2 regions of the Cytobacillus sp. Hm23 genome follow, and region 2 is predicted to be linked to the other one. Evidence: a T-box and tRNA genes for the amino acid it is inferred to sense, from the RefSeq annotation. Region 2 holds a T-box; the other holds one or more tRNA genes.
What was found. The T-box of region 2 lies ahead of ACSVDA_RS09780 (valine--tRNA ligase). A T-box ahead of a tRNA ligase gene usually reads a tRNA of that ligase, here a tRNA-Val.

Region 1 (4,867 bases), on a different contig from region 2:
ATTAGGCACGCCGCCAGCGTTCGTCCTGAGCCAGGATCAAACTCTCCAATAAAGTTTGATTGCTCATTTGTTCAAAAAATTAACGTTGACGCTTTTGTTTTGTTTAGTTTTCAAAGAACATTTTTTGTTGCTATCGCTCAGAAGCGACTTTACTAATATAACATCTTGTTCATTGTGATGTCAATATCTTTTTTTGTTTTTTTGGAGCGGGTGATGAGAATCGAACTCACGACATCAGCTTGGAAGGCTGAGGTTTTACCACTAAACTACACCCGCTTATATATTATTTTATAATGGTCGGGAAGACAGGATTTGAACCTGCGACCCCATGGTCCCAAACCATGTGCTCTACCAAGCTGAGCTACTTCCCGTATCATGGGATTGGAGTCAAATTTCGTTTGAAATTAACTGGCGCGCCCGAAAGGAGTCGAACCCATAACCTTCTGATCCGTAGTCAGACGCTCTATCCAATTGAGCTACGGGCGCTAATTAAATCAGCAACTTTTATATAATAACACCATTCAAATATAATTGCAAGTGTTTTTTTGGTGCGGTCGAGAGGACTCGAACCTCCACGGGGTCTCCCCCACTAGGCCCTCAACCTAGCGCGTCTGCCATTCCGCCACGACCGCATAAAAAAATAATCATTGGTGCGGGTGAAGGGACTTGAACCCCCACGTCACAAGGACACTAGATCCTAAGTCTAGCGCGTCTGCCAATTCCGCCACACCCGCGTATATATGGTGAGCCATGGAGGACTCGAACCTCCGACCCTCTGATTAAAAGTCAGATGCTCTACCAACTGAGCTAATGGCTCGTAAACATAAAAGTAAAACTAAAAGATTTTTTTAAAAAAACTAGACACCCAAATCCCTACATGTATACTCATGATGTTTTCGATTTGTGCGCAGTGGTTTTGCTCCGACGAATACTCGGCCGTGCTCTACCAACTGAGCTAATGCCTAATAACATAAAAATTAACAATGGCTGGGCTAGCTGGATTCGAACCAGCGCATGACGGAGTCAAAGTCCGTTGCCTTACCGCTTGGCTATAGCCCAATAATATTTAGATATATTGTTATGGATCTTTGTAATTGAGATCTCCATAAGTAGTATGCTTAATTCTTGTTATTACATACGTAGAACAGTATATAGCTGGCGGTCCCGACGGGAATCGAACCCGCGATCTCCTGCGTGACAGGCAGGCATGTTAACCGCTACACCACGGGACCTAATAATTTATAATAAATGGTGGAGGATGACGGGATCGAACCGCCGACCCCTTGCTTGTAAGGCAAGTGCTCTCCCAGCTGAGCTAATCCTCCCTATGATGATAGCGAAACTTCACTCATCATGAGTTAAGAAATGGGAGGCGAGTATTTAATATGCGTTTGCACATTAAACTTCCTCACATCCCATAAATAATATATGACCCGTACGGGATTCGAACCCGTGTTACCGCCGTGAAAGGGCGGTGTCTTAACCACTTGACCAACGGGCCTAGAAACAACTGGTCACTGGCGGAGAAGGAGGGATTTGAACCCTCGCGCCGCTTACGCGACCTACACCCTTAGCAGGGGCGCCTCTTCAGCCACTTGAGTACTTCTCCTTGGCTCCACAGGCAGGATTCGAACCTGCGACCGATCGGTTAACAGCCGATAGCTCTACCACTGAGCTACTGTGGAATAAATGTCAACTCTTCATATTATATTCAGCTATACAATCGTTGTCAAGACTATGATAGGCTATTATCTGTCATCTTACATCAGCGACGCTTTTATAATTTATCACGATTTCTATTTTAAGTCAAGCAATCTTATTTTCCCTCTACATTGACCACATACATATTTATTCATATCCATTCTTTTTTTTCGCATATATTGTTTTTGACACTTTATGCATTCATAAATATATTCATATTTCTTGTTTTTTGTAGCAGCCTGAATAGGTTTACAGAACCTCGGAGCGTTAACTAATGTAAGAAGTTGTTTAAAATCTCTATCCCTATGCTTATACCCCTTACCTTCAATATGAAGATGGTAATGACATAGCTCATGTTTAATTACATCGATCAAATCACTTATCCCATGTTCTTGATAATACTTTACATTCAATTCAATGTTATGAGATTTTAGCAAATATCTCCCACCAGTAGTTCGTAGCCTATTATTAAATACGGCCTTATGTCTAAATGGCTTACCAAAGGATAACCGGGATACTTCTTCTACTAAATCCTGAAGTTGACGATCGTCCATTACTATTCCTCCTTATTCTCAACAATAAGTTCACCAATTACTTAGAAAATGAAACCTAACAAGCTATTATTGCATAAAATAAATACTACACATACAAATTCGTTTCATCTACAATCTAAACTATTTTCTTGTTGCTTTTCGTAATATGGACTAAACACGAATATAATTTTCGTTCGTCTTAAGACTATAAAAACCATATCATACACATATGAAAAGTATCTTTAACAATGGCGACCTCATAAAGTCTCCATCTAGCGCTGTTCCATTTAATAGGCTCTTTTCGTAAACATTGTTGCTATTTTTAATAAAAACGGACAGTATGAAAAGTCTTATGAACTCTAAATAATTGTAAAAGTTGAAAAGATGCCACGGCCGCTATGTTTATACGTGCTTATATATTAGAACAAAAAACAACAATCAATACGAAAACAGCCATTTAATATAAGAAGAAAACATCATCTAAAATTAAGGAGGGTATAGTTATGCCAACTTGGTTTAAAAACCAAATACAAAAGGCTTATTATGAAAAAAACTCCTATCAAATTAGGCTTCTTAACCAATGCTGGTTTTTTTACAGAAAAAACACTACTAATTAAATAGCAGTGTTTTATACATTTATTAATTTGCACCTAACATCGTTAAGGAAACTCTTCCTTTCTTCTCATCAACATCATCAACCCATACTGTTACAACATCACCAACAGCCACAACATCCAGTGGATGCTTAACAAACCGGTTACTTAGCTTTGAAATATGAACTAGGCCATCTTGCTTAACTCCAATATCAACAAACGCGCCAAAGTCTACTACATTACGAATTGTCCCTTGTAATTCCATACCTTTTTCTAAATCTTCTAGTTGCAATACGTCTTTCTTTAATAATGGCGTTGGCAAATCATCTCTAGGATCTCTTTCTGGACGTTTAAGAGCTTCAACAATATCCTTCAACGTTAATTTACCAACACTTAATTCTACTGACATCTCATCTATTGATACATTACCCATCGCTTGAATTAATTCACCTGACCCTATTTGGTCAATTGTTAATCCAAGCCTCTCAAGTAACAACCTTGTTATTTCATAACTTTCGGGGTGAATACTCGTCCGATCCAAAGGTGAGTCACCATCATTAATACGAAGAAAACCAATACATTGCTCATACGTTTTTGAACCAAGGCGCGGAATGTTCTTCAGTTCAGATCTATTACTAAATTTCCCACTCTCCTCTCTTTGCTTCACAATATTCTTTGCAACAGTTTTTGATAAACCTGCTACATATTGAAGAAGTGAAGGGGAGGCAGTGTTTACATTAACACCTACTTGGTTTACAACTGTTTCTACAATAAAAGTTAAAGAATCGTTTAGCTTTTTCTGAGATACATCATGCTGGTATTGGCCTACACCTACTGATTTAGGGTCGATTTTCACAAGTTCAGCTAAAGGATCCTGCAAACGCCTTGCGATAGAAATGGCACTTCTCTCTTCTACTTGTAATTCTGGAAATTCCTCTCTTGCTAAATCGGAAGCGGAATAAACACTAGCTCCAGCCTCATTGACAATTAAATAGTATATGTCTGAATTAGTTTCCTTTATGGTCTCGGCGATAAATTGCTCGGTTTCTCTTGACGCAGTACCGTTCCCAATTGCAATCATCTCTACGTCGAACTTTATTAAAGTAGAAATGACTTTATCCTTTGCTTCAGTTATTTTTTTCGCTGGAGGATGTGGATAGATGACATCAATATGCAACACTTTTCCTGTCTCATCTACAACAGTTAATTTACACCCTGTTCGATATGCAGGGTCAACACCTAACACAACCTTGCCTTTTAACGGGGGTTGCAGTAGCAGGTTTCTTAAATTCTCTGAAAAAATATGTATCGCTTGGTCTTCTGCTTTATCAGTAAGCTCTTTGCGGATTTCCCTTTCAATAGAAGGTTGAATTAACCTTTTGTAACTATCCTCAATCGCTTCAGTTACATATACGTTAACAGAAGAGTCTGTTTGTTTTATGACAGAATTAAGTACATAACTTAAAATTTGTTCTATCGGTGGCTTAATTGAAATACGCAGAACTTCTTCCTTTTCACCCCTGTTCATAGCGAGTACACGATGGGGAACAATTTTATTAATTAACTCCCCAAACTCATAATACATTTCAAATACCTTTTTTTCATCAGCAGCTTCATCTTTTACAGAAGATTCAACTCTACCTTTTTGTAATGTTTCTTTACGAATCCATTGCCTAATAGTTGCGTCCTCTGATATCCATTCTGCAATAATATCTTTTGCACCTTGTAATACTTCTTCAACAGAAACTAGCTCTTTCTCTTTCGATATGAATTGTTGCGCATAGTCTTCAACATTTACATTTTTCGGAAAATCCATTATCCACTTTGCAAAAGGCTCCAAACCTTTTTCCTTAGCAACCGTTGCTTTTGTACGCCTTTTCTGCTTGTATGGACGATATAAATCTTCTACTTGCTGCAGCTTTGTCGTCTCTTCTATTTTTCTTTTCAGTTCTTCACTAAGCTTCCCCTGTTCACTTATTAAGCGAATAACTTCCTCTTTACGCGACTCGAGATTTTGTAAATATGTCCATTTCTCTTGAA
Region 2 (9,626 bases):
GTTGCGAAAAATACTATTACAGTTCCTTATAATGATCTCAATAGTGTCAAATATGCTTTTGAGCAATTTGGTGAAGATATTGCTGGTGTGATCGTTGAACCAGTTGCTGGTAATATGGGGGTTGTACCACCTCAGGAGGGCTTTCTAGAAGGACTAAGGGAAATTACTGAAGAATATGGTTCATTATTAATCTTTGATGAAGTTATGACAGGATTTAGGGTTGCATATAATTGTGCACAAGGGTATTTTGGTGTTACCCCAGATATAACATGCCTAGGAAAAGTTATTGGCGGTGGTCTTCCAGTAGGTGCATACGGTGGAAAAGCGGAAATAATGAATCAAATTGCTCCGAGTGGACCAATTTATCAAGCAGGTACCCTTTCTGGTAACCCACTTGCAATGACAGCTGGTTATGAAACATTGATCCAGTTAACACCAGAATCATATGCACAATTTGAACAAAAAGCAGACCTTTTAGAGGAAGGTCTTTCAGCAGCAGCGCGTAAATATGAAATTCCACATACAATCAATCGCGCTGGTTCAATGATCGGCTTCTTCTTTACAGATGAACAAGTATCAAATTATGAAATGGCAAAAAAATCTAATTTAGCTTATTTTGCAACATTTTATAAAGCTATGTCTGAACAAGGTGTCTTTTTGCCACCATCTCAGTTTGAAGGACTATTCTTATCAACTGCACATACGCATGAAGATATTCAACATACAATTCACAGTGCGGAAATTGCTTTTTCAAAGCTTAAATCGTAAGTAAATGAACATAGAAAAATAAGGTGTAGATAAAGTGTATCATCAACTTTATCTACACCTTTTTCATGTTTTATCAACGTTTTATACATAAATGATCAATTTCATTCATAAATCTGTAATGTCATAGTAAAAATGGTACTTGTTTGAAAGGAGGAGTAAGGTGACACAAGAAGAGCAATCGTCGCTGCGATTTTCAATTGAAGAGTCGGTTTGGTTTCAAAAGGGACAGGAAGTCTCTGAACTTTTATCAATTTCTTTAGATCCTGATATTATGATCGAAGAGCATGATCAATATATTACTATTCGTGGTTCGCTTCAGCTATCAGGTGAATACAGAATAGATGAAAATGCTGTACATGAAGACGTCAGAGCGTTTCCTGGGAGGGTTGTTAATACTGTTATTACACGAGAAGATGGCGTAAGTGAGCTAAAGCATGTTTTTCCTGTTGATATAACAATTCCGAAGACTCGAATTGATCGTATGGATGACGTGTATATTTCAATAAATTCATTTGATTATGAAATTCCTCAAACAAGATGTTTAGAAGTGTTTGCAGACCTTTCTATAAGTGGAATATATGATCATCACCAATCTGAGGTTATAAGAGAAAGTGAGTATTATGAGGAAATCATTGAGCATGATGAGGGACAGGACGGGATCGAACGGGTGGAAGTAAATGAAGTCGATTCAGTTGGACATGTAAATGATGGAGAAGATGTGGTTCAAGTTGGAATTGAAGAAGACTTGTATGATCCATTCGAAGTTGAAGTCAGAAAACAAGTGGAAGAAGATGTTTTAGATTCAGCAGAAAGTGCTGAAAGTAATGTGCCAAATATAGACGTATATAGTCCACAGGTTGAATTAAAAGGTAGAGAAGAAACTGATTTAGTATTAAACTTTGAAAGGCACAGTGAAGAACGTGCTGAGGTTCAAACAAAGGAAATAAAGGTCAGAGAAGAAGCGATGGTAGGGGACGAATCTGAAGCAATACGTGATGAAAATGCACTATATTTAACTAAGATCTTTGGCAAAGAGGAGCACGAAGGAGATTTTTCACAAGTGAAAATGTGTTTTGTTCAACAAGGTGATTCCGTACATTCCATATCAGAAAGATATGATGTATCTGTTCAACAGCTTTTGCGAGTAAATCATCTCGAACAAGAACATGACATTTATGAAGGCCAAATATTATATATACCTATCTACATCAATAGCAAAGTTTAATAATTAACATGACTACGAAAAATGAGGGTCATGATAAAACAGTAAAAGTATTAAATTATCATAGTCCTATTCTAGCTAATTATGGAATAATACCCGATAATGTTGAGCAGATTGGAAAGAAGCTTGTCAAAGTATATTCCAAGTCAGGAACGTTTGCATTGAAGAGATTGGATGGTAAATATAAAGACGGTTCATTTATTAAGACAATGCAATCTTTATTCGAACGTGGATTTACGAATATTATTCCTATTTATCGAACTAACAATGGAAACTTTCTTGTACACTTCGACAATAATTGTTTTTATTTAATGCCATGGTTTGAACATGAAAATCGTCAAGGTTTCTTTCAGCAAATGATTCGAGAATTAGCGAGACTTCATTATATGACATCGAAGGACATTACGTATACAGATAATCAAATAGCAAAATCATATAATGATATAAAAGAATCATGGAGAACGCAAAGGGTCTTTTTGGAAAGGTATATGGAAGTGTGTGAAAGTAAATGGTATATGTCACCATTTGAATTGCAGTTTGTTACGTATTTTCACGAAATCATGCAAGCTATTCATTTTGCTGAACGAAATCTAGATCAATGGTTTGAAAAGATGAAACAAAAAAAGCATTCTCGTGTTTCAATCATACATGGAAATGTTTCACCTCAACACGTCGTAAGCAACGAAAAAGGGAAAGGTTACTTTATTAACTTTGAAAGGTCGTCTATCGCTTCTCCCGTATATGATTTAGTTACATTACTACACCGTACATTACGAACGTACCCGGTGAATAACCATGAATGTGTCGAGTGGATTCAGCATTATCAACAATTTAACTCATTAAAGGAAGAAGAACGTTTTTTGCTATATAGTTACGGTTCATATCCTGAACAATTATATAATATTGTTCGCAAACATTTATCACGTACAACAAATAACAATGAGCTTCAGGGTACTGAACAATTACTACGGGCATATTGGCAAATGAAAAACATTGAGTTTGTTATTATGCAGTTAATTGGTGAAGAACAAATGCCTAATAATGAATAAAAAGAATCCCATATATAACATTTCATATGTTGTGTATGGGATTTTTTAAATCCAATTAAATTCAAATGCTACTGCAATAACGACTAATAAAGCAAGTATAAACACATCAAACGTAGTCGGAAAAAAGATGGTACGAAGTAATTGAAAGACTGCAATAGGAATGATCATTTGTCCACAAATATCGCGAAGCTGACGCGCCCATGGTGGGAGAGAAAAAGGTGTGTATTTCCGTCTCATAGCTAGCCTCCTTACAATTAAATAAGCTAGTGATTTTCACATATGCACTTTTCTTATGGCTGTTTTCGAATTAATAGTTGTTTTTCGTACTACCATATCACTATGCAAACAACTAGAACTTCATGGACTGAATAGTGCTAGAATTTATAAGAGGTTTTGAAAATATTAACAAAATTTATGAAAAGAGCCTTTCGAATAGGTGAGGTTTTTTGAAATTGCAAAAGAAGGGAAAATGCTTGGTACAATTAGAGGTTTATTTTAAGACTATAAACACCTCATTGGAAAACAGCCTTTACAATAAAATGCTCGAAACTAAACATATATTAAAGTATGCCATCATCAATGAAATAGTGCATTCACCCATCTAATTAGCTCACTAATGAATAACTTTAAAAAAATTTGGCTAAGATGATTGACGACAAAAACAATTTTTCGGTAGTATATAGAATATAAATATGATACTATTGACAAACATATAAGAGATGCGTTCAAGATAATTGAACAATATCTAAAAGCGTAGACAGGGAAGAGTACAATAGATAGCTCCTTCAGAGAGAGAAATTTATAGCTGAGAAATTTCTTAGGATCGCTATTATTAGAAAGTCACCCTTAAGCTGCTTCTTTGAAAGATCGATGTGTCAATTAGAAGAAGCCGGATGCAACCGTTATTGTATAAGCGCTTAAACTTCATTGTGTAATAATGTAGTTTAAGAATTAAGGTGGTACCGCGGAAAATAAACTCCTTTCGTCCTTTTTTGGATGGAGGAGTTTTTATTTTTTAGATAGGCTGCTTTTCGCATTGATTGGCGTTTTTCGAACGTTGCTATTTTAATTTTCTTAAACTAAATTTATGACAAGAGCTTTAAGTTATTAGTCAGGAGGAACTAACATGGAAACAAATGAACAAATGCTATCGACAAAATACGATCCAAATAAAGTTGAAAAAGATCGTTATAAGTTTTGGCTGGAAGGAAAGTATTTTGAGGCAACTGGAGATAGTGAAAAAGAACCTTATACAATTGTGATACCCCCACCAAATGTAACAGGTAAGCTACATTTAGGTCATGCTTGGGATACAACATTACAAGATATATTGACGCGTATGAAGCGTATGCAAGGGTTTGATGTTCTTTGGTTACCTGGAATGGATCACGCGGGTATTGCTACTCAAGCAAAGGTTGAAGCTAAGCTTCGTGAACAAGGAACATCTAGATATGATTTAGGAAGAGAAAAATTTGTTGAGGAAACGTGGAAGTGGAAAGAGGAGTACGCTAGTCATATTCGTCAGCAGTGGTCAAAGCTTGGCTTAGGTCTAGATTATTCACGCGAGCGTTTTACACTTGATGAAGGGCTTTCTAAAGCTGTTCGTGAAGTTTTCGTAACATTGTACAAAAAAGGTCTTATTTATCGTGGAGAATATATCATTAACTGGGATCCACAAACGAAGACAGCCTTGTCAGACATTGAAGTGATTCATAAAGATGTGCAAGGTGCATTTTATCATATGCGTTATCCACTAACGGACGGTTCAGGGTATATCGAAATTGCTACAACTCGTCCTGAGACGATGCTTGGAGATACTGCTATAGCAGTTCATCCAAAGGATGAGCGCTATAAGCATTTGATTGGAAAAACAGCTAAATTACCAATAATAGGAAGAGAACTGAAAATCGTAGGTGATGACTATGTTGATATGGAGTTCGGATCTGGAGCGGTAAAAATTACACCAGCCCATGATCCAAATGACTTTGAAATTGGCAACCGTCATAACCTTGAAAGAGTTCTTGTAATGAATGAAGACGGAACGATGAATGAAAATGCTGGTAAATACCAAGGGATGGATCGCTTCGAATGCCGTAAGCAAATTGTGAAAGATTTAGAAGAGCAAGGAGTGCTCTTTAAAATTGAGGAGCATATGCATTCAGTAGGTCATAGCGAACGAAGTGGGGCTGTAGTTGAGCCGTATTTGTCAACACAATGGTTTGTGAAAATGCAGCCATTAGCTGATGAAGCGATTAAGTTACAGCAAACAGGTGATAAGGTGAATTTTGTCCCTGATCGCTTTGAAAAAACGTATTTACGCTGGATGGAAAATATTCGTGATTGGTGCATTTCTCGTCAATTGTGGTGGGGACACCGTATTCCTGCTTGGTACCATAAGGAGACAGGTGAAGTTTATGTAGATCATGAACCACCAGCTGATGTTGAAAACTGGGAACAAGACAATGATGTATTAGATACTTGGTTCAGCTCAGCACTTTGGCCGTTTTCAACGATGGGATGGCCTGATGAATCTTCATTGGATTACAATCGTTATTACCCATCGAATGTTCTCGTTACTGGTTATGATATTATTTTCTTCTGGGTGTCAAGAATGATTTTCCAAGCTCTCGAGTTTACTGAGAAACGTCCTTTTGATGATGTATTAATACATGGACTTGTACGTGCTTCAGATGGAAGAAAAATGAGTAAATCTTTAGGAAATGGCGTAGATCCAATGGATGTCATCGACCAATATGGTGCTGATTCCTTACGTTATTTCTTGGCGACAGGTAGCTCTCCAGGTCAAGATTTACGTTATAGCACGGAGAAGGTTGAGGCTACTTGGAACTTTGCTAATAAAATATGGAATGCATCGCGATTCGTAATAATGAATTTAGATGGCCTTAAGTATGAAGAAATAGACTTAACAGGAGAGAAGTCGGTAGCAGATCAATGGATATTAACAAGACTTAATGAGACAATTGAAAAGGTTACTACTTTAGCAGATAAATATGAATTTGGTGAAGTTGGTCGTGTGTTATACAATTTCATTTGGGATGATTTCTGTGATTGGTATATAGAAATGGCTAAGCTCCCATTATATGGGGATGATGTCAAGGCAAAGAAAACGACACGAGGTGTATTGGCATATGTATTAGATAATACTCTACGCTTATTACATCCGTTCATGCCTTTTATTACCGAGGAAATTTGGCAAAATCTACCTCATGAAGGTAACTCAATAACAGTTGCTAAGTGGCCGCAGGTTCGTTCAGAACTTTCAAACGAACAAGCTGCAAATGATATGCGCTTACTCGTTGATATTATTCGATCAGTCCGCAATGTTCGAGCTGAAGTGAATACACCAATGAGTAAGAAGATTAAGCTCCACATTAATGCAAAAGATGAGAATGTAGCTACTCGTCTAGAAGACAATCGTTCATATATCGATAGATTCTGTAATCCAAGTGAATTAATGATCGGTGTAGGATTACAACCACCTGCAAAGTCTATGACAGCTGTAGTAACTGGTGCAGAATTAATTCTACCACTAGAAGGTTTAATTAATATCGAAGAAGAAGTGCAACGTCTACAAAAAGAAATGGAAAAGTTGAATAAAGAAGTAGATCGCGTTCAAAAGAAATTAAGTAATGAAGGTTTCGTCAACAAAGCTCCAGAAAAAGTAATTGCTGAAGAACGTGCTAAAGAACAGGATTATGTTGAAAAGCGTGAAACGGTTCGTGCTCGTATCGCCGAACTGAAAGGATAATCATTAATAAAGATCGGACTCATGTGAAAGGCATGATGAATGAGGGGCATTTTACCAAGGATTATTCAAAATTCATTTGTAGACAAATGAATGATGAATAGACTAAAATATAACACGAACCTGAGAGGGTTCGTGTTTTTTAATATAACAAAGCTGCAGTGTTTGCGAAGGATAATCAAAGAGCTGCACTTTTCTATAATCTAGATGCAACAATCCTAGATATGATTTAGCCGTTAAAATAAGCTTTTAATAGATCACGCGAGTTGTGGTTTTTGTCAGGGAAGCTTAGAGAAGCAAGAGCTTTACGTTAATTAAATTTTTATTTGGGAGGAGTTTTATGGTAATTACATATAAGGAAGCTATAGATTGGATTCATTCAAGACTTCGTTTAGGTATGAAGCCAGGACTAAAAAGAATGGAGTGGATGATGGAGCGTTTGGCTCATCCTGAACAACATATTCAAACAATTCATGTTGCTGGGACAAATGGTAAAGGTTCGACGGTATGTTATTTGCGAACAATTTTACAAGAGGCAGGCTACAACATAGGTACTTTTACTTCACCTTACATTGAACAATTTAATGAACGTATTAGCATCAATGGTGTTCCAATTCATGATGAGGAAATTGTCAGTTTAGTTAATGAGATTAAACCGTTAGCAGAACAGTTAGAACATACTGAGTTAGGTTCGCCAACCGAATTTGAAGTAATCACTGCAATGGCATTGGTTTACTTTGCAAAAACAAAGGAAGTTGACCTCGTAATCTTTGAAACAGGTCTAGGAGGTAGGTTAGATTCTACGAATGTTATTAACCCATTATTTTCCATTATTACGAACATCGGATTTGATCATACTGCCATTCTTGGCGAAACGGTTGAAGAAATTGCATATGAAAAAAGTGGAATTATAAAGCCAGGCTCACCAGTGATTACTTCGGTTGAACAGCAAGAAGCCTTACAAGTCATTTTAGCAAAAGCACAGTCTACAAATTCTCAAGTATATCAATATAACCTTGATTTTACTATTGCCAATTATCAATCGACAAAAAGCGGTGAATCATTCTCAATTAAAACTCCTTTTTTAACAATAAATGATCTCAACTCTAAGATGAAAGGTGCTCATCAAGTGAAAAATGCGGCCCTAGCAATAATGGCAGCCGTATATTTGAAAACACATTTTTCAATGACCATAGAAGAAGTACATATTCGTGATGGAATAAAGAACGCATTTTGGGCTGGTCGTTTTGAAACACTTATGACAGAACCGGTGGTTATCATTGATGGTGCACATAACCCAGAAGGAATTCAAGCCTTATCTGAAACTCTTAACGATCACTTTAACGATAAGAAGATACATATCATATTTTCTGCATTAGCAGATAAACACATTGGAGATATGCTTAACCCTTTAGCTGATATTGCTGAACGACTTACATGTACTTCGTTCGATTTTCCTAGGTCTTTATCAGCAAGAGAATTGTATGAGCAATGTAGTAGAAGTAATAAGGATTACGAGGAAGATTGGAAAGTAGTTATAAATGAAAAGCTAAACTCCATGCCTAAAGATGACGTTCTTATTATCACAGGTTCACTATATTTTATATCAGAAGTACGATTACATATATTGGGATGTTTATCCTAGTATTTTCATATAACATATGACTTTTGTCTGAAAATTTGGTAAAATATAGACAATAAACTGGTAAATATGAAATATGTGGTAGAGGAGGACGATATTTGAAATTCAAAAACATATTATGGGTATTTTGGGCCATATATACACCTTTAGTTTTATACTTAGTATTTTCAAATACGAGTCCTTTATTATATGAGAATGCTCAGGATATTCTTTTATTTTTAATCTTAATGATTATTGTTTGTTTTTTTCCTATCATTGTTAATGAGACGCCGATATTTTTTGGCCAAGCTGTGTTATTAGCTGTGTTTTTATCGTTTGGCTTATTTGTTGAGATGGTGTTAATGCAGCTTTCTATCGTCGTACTTCTATTAAGGTTACGTATTAGCAAAAGCGATTTATATCGTTACCCATTAAATTCAATCATGTTCGTATCAATTTCTATCATAGGAGGCTTAGTATATTATAGCCTAGGAGGCACCCATGGTGATGAAATAGTCAGTTTAACTCAGTTGGTTATACCAATAATTGGTTATTTAGTAGCTATTTTTATTTCAAACCAACTGTTTTTAGCAATAATTGATTATGTGAAATACGAAAGAAAAATAAAAAAGTCACTGTTAAGTCGAGACATGCTATGGGAAGTAATAACCACTTGCCTTCTTATCCCTTTTGGACTTATTTTATTTTTATTATATGAACAACTAGGTATACATGCATTAATTTATACAGGCTTACCATTTATATGTATCGTAACTATGATTCAACTCTATAATTCAAGCCGAAAAGTCAATAATTATTTACAACGTGCTAGTGAAATAGGTCATCAACTTGCAGAACAGCTAGAAGTGGAACAAGTAATAGATTTATTTTTAGAGAAGCTCACGATGATGTTTCCAGTAGATTTAGCATATATTTTAGATGTGGTTAATGATGATACTCTTAATTTAATTAGGTATTATGAATGTTCTGAGGAAAAAAAGCTCACAATTCCTCCATTACAAAAGTATGAAGGGATTGCTGGAGAGGTTTGGGCTTCTAAGAAACCAGTTATTTATCATTCTCGTAACAGCTGGAAATCGGTTATGAATGGCTGTTTACCAGTAACGGTAGAAAGTGTTATGGCTGTCCCTGTTGTGCGAAACCATACTGTTGTTTCTGTCATTGTTTTAGCTTCCCATA

Region 1: it encodes a tRNA-Val, which carries the amino acid that the T-box ahead of ACSVDA_RS09780 (valine--tRNA ligase) is inferred to sense. The anticodon was not compared.

The regions. Positions count from the first base shown of each region.
Region 1 is NZ_JBPXRQ010000040.1:36,184-41,050, reverse strand. Features, by position in the region: partial or broken rRNA gene ACSVDA_RS19885 (16S ribosomal RNA) at 1-52, opposite strand, end outside; tRNA gene ACSVDA_RS19880 (tRNA-Gly) at 203-276, opposite strand; tRNA gene ACSVDA_RS19875 (tRNA-Pro) at 295-371, opposite strand; tRNA gene ACSVDA_RS19870 (tRNA-Arg) at 410-486, opposite strand; tRNA gene ACSVDA_RS19865 (tRNA-Leu) at 547-632, opposite strand; tRNA gene ACSVDA_RS19860 (tRNA-Leu) at 649-734, opposite strand; tRNA gene ACSVDA_RS19855 (tRNA-Lys) at 742-817, opposite strand; tRNA gene ACSVDA_RS19850 (tRNA-Gln) at 985-1,059, opposite strand; tRNA gene ACSVDA_RS19845 (tRNA-Asp) at 1,157-1,232, opposite strand; tRNA gene ACSVDA_RS19840 (tRNA-Val) at 1,250-1,325, opposite strand; tRNA gene ACSVDA_RS19835 (tRNA-Glu) at 1,430-1,501, opposite strand; tRNA gene ACSVDA_RS19830 (tRNA-Ser) at 1,519-1,609, opposite strand; tRNA gene ACSVDA_RS19825 (tRNA-Asn) at 1,611-1,685, opposite strand; gene ACSVDA_RS19820 (SprT family protein) at 1,797-2,255, opposite strand; gene cmpA (cortex morphogenetic protein CmpA) at 2,738-2,851, shown strand; gene ACSVDA_RS19810 (Tex family protein) at 2,874-4,867, opposite strand, start outside.
Region 2 is NZ_JBPXRQ010000012.1:33,111-42,736, reverse strand. Features, by position in the region: gene hemL (glutamate-1-semialdehyde 2,1-aminomutase) at 1-768, shown strand, start outside; gene spoVID (stage VI sporulation protein D) at 929-1,993, shown strand; gene ysxE (spore coat protein YsxE) at 2,002-3,039, shown strand; gene ACSVDA_RS09785 (hypothetical protein) at 3,085-3,276, opposite strand; T-box leader at 3,785-4,032, shown strand; gene ACSVDA_RS09780 (valine--tRNA ligase) at 4,184-6,808, shown strand; gene ACSVDA_RS09775 (bifunctional folylpolyglutamate synthase/dihydrofolate synthase) at 7,146-8,450, shown strand; gene ACSVDA_RS09770 (sensor domain-containing diguanylate cyclase) at 8,546-9,626, shown strand, end outside.